Variovorax paradoxus: one gene and its partner. The protein of the gene in region 2 binds, or shares a complex with, the protein of the main gene of each other region. Links are inferred from orthologs where the notes say so. Each region holds a gene or a part of one and is shown on either strand. Other genes may lie near its edges.

The links. Proteins that work in one complex are often made in the same cells at the same time.
Region 1: the proteins of pmbA (region 2) and tldD are in contact, whole or in part, in a solved structure (PDB 5NJ9), measured with the Escherichia coli proteins. The link is inferred for Variovorax paradoxus from one-to-one orthologs.

What each region holds. Positions count from the first base shown.
Region 1 is NZ_CP091716.1:1,567,950-1,570,902, forward strand. The notes cover bases 27-2,952. They hold tldD (metalloprotease TldD), read left to right. Parts: upstream 27-722; coding sequence 723-2,183; downstream 2,184-2,952. Other genes in these bases: rodA (rod shape-determining protein RodA), read left to right, coding at 27-666; L3V85_RS07425 (hypothetical protein), read left to right, coding at 2,266-2,796. Also shown: more of rodA, read left to right, coding at 1-26. UniProt on the Escherichia coli protein: Metalloprotease involved in CcdA degradation. Suppresses the inhibitory activity of the carbon storage regulator (CsrA).
Region 2 is NZ_CP091716.1:2,950,378-2,953,277, forward strand. What follows is about bases 26-2,898. They hold pmbA (metalloprotease PmbA), read left to right. Parts: upstream 26-713; coding sequence 714-2,084; downstream 2,085-2,898. Other genes in these bases: yjgA (ribosome biogenesis factor YjgA), read right to left, coding at 26-609; L3V85_RS13695 (helix-turn-helix domain-containing protein), read left to right, coding at 2,144-2,898. Outside these bases: more of yjgA, read right to left, coding at 1-25; more of L3V85_RS13695, read left to right, coding at 2,899-2,900.

The sequences.
Region 1 (2,953 bases), 1.4 Mb from region 2 along the record:
CTGGGCACCTCGCTGCTGGTGCTGGCGGCGGGGCTGGCGGTGATCTTCTTCGCGGGGCTGCCCTGGAAGCTGATCGTGCCGCCGGTGGTGATCGGCGCGGTGGCCATCACGCTGATCGTGAGCTTCGAGTCGCGGCTGTGCGCCGACGGCGTCGACTGGCGCGTGCTGCACGACTACCAGAAGCAGCGCGTGTGCACGCTGCTCGACCCCAGCAAGGACCCGCTGGGCAAGGGTTTCCACATCATCCAGGGCATGATCGCCATCGGCTCGGGCGGCGTGGGCGGCAAGGGCTTCATGCAGGGCACGCAGACGCACCTCGAATTCATTCCCGAGCGCACCACCGACTTCATCTTCGCGGCCTATTCCGAGGAATTCGGCCTCATGGGCAACCTGATGCTGATTTCGGCCTTCATCCTGCTGATCTTCCGCGGGCTGGCCATCGCGACCAACGCCACCACGCTGTTCTCGCGCCTGCTGGCGGGGGCGGTGACGATGATCTTCTTCACCTACGCCTTCGTGAACATGGGCATGGTGAGCGGCATCCTGCCGGTGGTGGGCGTGCCGCTGCCCTTCATCAGCTATGGCGGCACGGCCATGGTGACGCTGGGGCTGGGGCTGGGGATCCTGATGTCGATCGCCCGGGCAAGGAAGCTGGCGCAGAACTAGCGCCGCAGTGCCCTTGAGGGCGGCGCGGAAGAGGGCTGCTGCCTAGAATGGCGGTCATGATCTCTCGCGAACCCACCATCGAGCGCCTCGCCACGGCGCAACAGCTCCTTCTCACGCCGTTCGGACTCGACGAATCGCACCTGAGCAAGGCCTTGGCCGAGATCACCGCGCACCGGGTGGACGACGCCGACCTGTACTTCCAGTACACCCGCAGCGAGGGCTGGAGCCTCGAAGAGGGCATCGTCAAGACCGGCAGCTTCAGCATCGACCAGGGCGTCGGCGTGCGCGCGGTCAGCGGCGAGAAAACCGCCTTTGCCTATTCCGACGACATTTCCGAAGCCTCGCTGCTCGACGCGGCGCGCACCGTGCGTTCGATTTCCTCCGCGGGCCGCACCGGCCGCGTGAAGACGGCGACCCGCAAGATCGCCTCCAGCCGCTCGCTCTACCAAGGCATCGATCCCATTTCCACGCTCGACAGCACCGCCAAGGTCAAGCTGCTCGAGAAGGTCGAGAAGCTGGCGCGTTCGCGCGACCCGCGCGTGGCGCAGGTCATGGCCGGCCTGGCCAGCGAATACGACGTGGTGCTGGTGGCACGCGCCGACGGCACGCTGGCCGCCGACGTGCGTCCGCTGGTGCGGCTCTCGGTCACGGTGATCGCCGAGCAGAACGGCCGCCGCGAAATCGGCTCCGGCGGCGGCGGCGGGCGCTTCGGCCTGGCTTACTTCTCCGACGAGCAGATCGCCGAGTACGTCGACCACGCCGTGAAGGCGGCCCTGACCAACCTCGACGCGCGCCCGGCCCCGGCCGGCGAGATGACCGTGGTGCTCGGCTCGGGCTGGCCCGGCATCCTGCTGCACGAAGCCATCGGCCACGGGCTGGAAGGCGACTTCAACCGCAAGGGGTCGAGCGCGTTCTCGGGCCGCATCGGCCAGCGCGTGGCGGCCAAGGGCGTGACGGTGCTCGACGACGGCACCATCGCCGACCGCCGCGGCTCGCTCAACGTGGACGACGAGGGCAACGCCAGCCAGCGCAACGTGCTGATCGAGGACGGCATCCTCAAGGGCTACATCCAGGACTCGATGAACGCGCGCCTCATGAAGGTCAAGCCCACCGGCAACGGCCGCCGCGAGAGCTATGCCCACGTGCCGATGCCGCGCATGACCAACACCTACATGCTCGGCGGCGACAAGGACCCGAAGGAAATCGTCGCGAGTATCAAGAAGGGCCTTTACGCCACCAACTTCGGCGGCGGGCAGGTCGACATCACGAGCGGCAAGTTCGTGTTCTCGGCCAGCGAAGCCTATTGGGTCGAGAACGGCAAGATCCAGTATCCGGTGAAGGGCGCGACCATCGTGGGCAACGGCCCGGACGCGCTCACCCGCGTGACCATGATCGGCAACGACATGGCGCTCGACTCCGGCGTGGGCACCTGCGGCAAGGAAGGCCAGAGCGTTCCCGTGGGCGTGGGCCAGCCGACCCTGCGCATCGACGGCCTGACAGTAGGTGGAACGGCTTAGGCCTTTTGTCACTTGCGGATTGTTTCCTTCGGTTGCTAAGCTGCGTTCCTTTTGCGAACGACAGAATTCAAGGAGCAACTCGATGGGGAGCAGGATCAATTCGCCCGCTGTGCTGTGGGCCGTGACCGCCTTGGTGGCGTTGGCTTCTGCCGGTTGCGCATCGCGCGGCGGTTCGGGCAGCCAGCCCGAGGCAGCGCCAGCAGCCGCAGCGGCGCCCGCCGCCCGCGGTGGTGCCAAGGCCGGCATGGACGCCCAGGGCAACGTGGTCGACTCGTCGAAGGTCGAGGCCGGCAGCGGCAAGACGGTCAAGGGCCTGAACGGCTACGAAGGCGAGATCACAGGCAACCCGGCGCGCAACAGCAAGTTCGCGCGGCTGCAGATCGGCATGAGCGCCAGGCAGGTCACCGACCTGGCCGGCCAGCCGACCGACCAGGGCGCCTACGTCACCGGCAAGGCTTTCATTCCGTTCTATTTCGGCAGTGACCGCCACCGCTTCGAAATGACTTACAAGGGCCAGGGCCGGCTGATTTTCGCGGGCGGCGGCATGGGCGATTTCTCCAGCGGCAACCTGATCTGGATCATCCACAACCCCAACGAATCGGGCTACCGGTAAGCCAAGCCGCTTGACCCGGTCTTTGCTTTCCGTGCTACATTTCGCCCACATGTCCGCCCTCCGCGCTTACTTTTTTGCCTACTTTTGGTTCCCGGTTTCCGGCGGACGAGAGGCGAGCGCGTAAAGCAAACGAACACCCTCCCAAAACCGCCGGTGG
Region 2 (2,900 bases):
GTCGCCGCCGTGCACCGCCAGTTGGGCGCGCACGAGCTGGAAGATTTCGCGGTAGGCCTTGCCCTGGCGAGGGGCTTCACCGGCCGGGCCGGTCTTCATGTCCTTGCGGGCCTGGCGCACCAGGGCGCGCAGCTGCTGGGAGTCGGTGGCCGGGTGGGTCTCGATCCAGCCGCCCAGGGCGTCGTCGTCGGCAATCAGCCGGTCGCGCCAGCGTTCGGCCTCGTGCAGGGCGGCGGTTTCGGCCGCCGGCACGCTGGCCTGCTCCGACAGGGCCTGCCTCACGGCCTCCAGCACCTCGGGCTCGAGCTTGCGCATGAGCTTGCCGATGAACTGCATCTGGCGGCGCTTGCCCTCGAAATTGGTGATGCGCTTGGCTTCGGCGATGGCGTCGACCAGCTTTTCGTCGAGCTGGAGCGCGTCGAACAGGCCGGCGCGCAGCGTGAGCAGTTCGCCGCCCAGCTTCTGGAGTTCGTCGCTCTCGCGCTTGAGGTCGGTGCGGCTGGCGTCGTCGGTGCCCTTGAGCTCGCGCTTGAGCTCCAGGTCGAGCTCGCTGCCTTCGGCGACGAACTGGCCACGGACGAAATAGCCTTTTTTGGGTTTGCGGGACATGGAATGGATTCTGGGCCGCACCGCGCGGCGTTGCAACGCATGCAATGCGCGGTGGGAAGCAGGGGTAAACGGGGAATGGGGGGCGCAAGTATCATAGCCACCACATGACGACATCCTCCTCGCGCGCCGATTCCGGCTTCGCCTACAGCCGCTCCTTCTTCGAAAACCTGGTCGACACGGCCTTGGCGCATGCCAAGAAGCTCGGGGCGACCGATGCCGGCGCCGAGGCGTCCGAGGGCTGCGGCCTGAGCGTCTCCGTGCGCAAGGGCGAGCTCGAGAACGTCGAGCGCAACCGCGACAAGTCGCTGGGCATCACGGTTTATGTGGGCCACCGCCGCGGCAACGCCAGCACTTCCGACTTCTCCGAAGGCGCCATCAAGCAGACCGTGCAGGCGGCCTACGACATCGCCCGCTTCACGGCCGAAGACCCGGTGAGCGGCCTTCCCGACGAGGAAGACATCGCCAAGGACCACCCCGAACTCGACCTGTTCCACCCCTGGGACGTGACGAGCGAGCAGGCCGCCAAGCTGGCGCTGGAATGCGAAGCGGCGGCCCTGTCGACCGACAAGCGCATCACCAACAGCGAAGGCGCGGGCGTCTCGGCCCAGCAGAGCCACTTCTTCAGCGCCCACACGCATGGTTTCCGGGGCGGCTACGCCAGCTCGCGCCACTCGATTTCGGTGGCGCCCATCGCCGGCAAGGGCGACGGCATGCAGCGCGACGCCTGGTACAGCTCCATGCGCTCGGCCGACGAGCTGGCCAGCCCGCAGGCCGTGGGCCGCTACGCCGCCGAACGGGCGCTGAGCCGCCTGAAGTCGCGCAAGATCAAGACCACCGAATGCCCGGTGCTGTTCGAGTCGCCGCTGGCCGTGGGCCTTCTGGGCGGGCTGGTGCAGGCCGTGAGCGGCGGGGCCCTGTACCGCAAGAGCAGCTTCCTGCTCGATTCGCTGGGCAAGCCCGTGCTGCCCAAGCACGTCGACGTGGCCGAAGACCCGCACGTCATGCGTGGCAAGGGCAGCTCGCCCTTCGACGACGAAGGCGTGATCACCCGGGCGCGCAAGGTGGTCGATGCCGGCCGCCTCGAAGGCTATTTCCTGTCGACCTATTCGGCCCGCAAGCTGGGCATGAAGACCACCGGCAATGCCGGCGGCTCGCACAACCTGACGCTGAGCTCGCGCCTGACCAAGCACACCGACGACCTCGACGCCATGCTCGCCAAGCTGGGCACCGGCCTCTTCGTGATCGAGCTGATGGGCCAGGGCGTGAACTACGTGACCGGCGACTACTCGCGCGGCGCCAGCGGCTTCTGGGTCGAGAAGGGCAAGATCGCCTTCCCGGTGCAGGAGATCACCATCGCCGGCAACCTGAAGGACATGCTCATGGGCATCGAGGCCATCGGGGCCGACGCCTACACCTTCGGCGCCAAGACCACCGGCTCGGTGCTGGTGAACCGCATGAAGGTGGCCGGCGCCTGAGGCGCTGAGGCCCTGAGGCCGTCATCCCTGCCGGCCACCGCGCGAAGGCTCGTCCCACCATGAGGCACAACGCAGCGCGCAAGCCGGAACTGGAGCACGAGCTGCTGCGGGACCCCCGGCTGGGCTTCGAGCCGGCGGCCGGCAGCTCGGTGCGCTGCCTGCAGCACGGCGTGCCCTGGCCCTTCGACTGCTGGCACTACCACGACGAATACGAGCTGCAGTGCATCAACCGCAGCAGCGGCGACGCCTTCGTGGGCGACCACATCGGCCGCTTCGAGCCCGGCTACGTCGCCTTGGTGGGCGCCCGGCTGCCGCACACATGGATATCGCACGACGTGCCGCCCGAGGGCATCGCCGAGCGCAGCATGGTCATCCATTTCCGCGACGAGCCGCTGCGCAAGGGCACCGACCTGTTCCCGGAGTTGAAGGCGGTGCTGCCGATGCTCGACCGCGCGAAGCTGGGCATCGAGTTCTTCGGCATCCATGCCCTGGTGCGCGAACGTTTCCTGCAGGTGCAGGCCAAGGAGGGCATGGCCCGGCTGGCCGAGTTCATCGGCCTGCTGCACGAGCTGGCCCGCTGGCCCGACTGGCGCCAGATTTCGAGCACCGCCGAGCCGGCCGGCGAAGACCCCAGCGCCAACACACGCATGCGCCGCGTGCTCGACTACCTCGACCAGCACCTGACCGAAGAGCTGTCGCTGCCCGCCGTGTGCGCCGTGGCCAACATGGCCGAAAGCAGCTTCTCGCGCTACTTTCACAAGCACATGGGTGCCACCTTCACCGACTTCGTCACGCGACTGCGCATCGCCAAGGCCT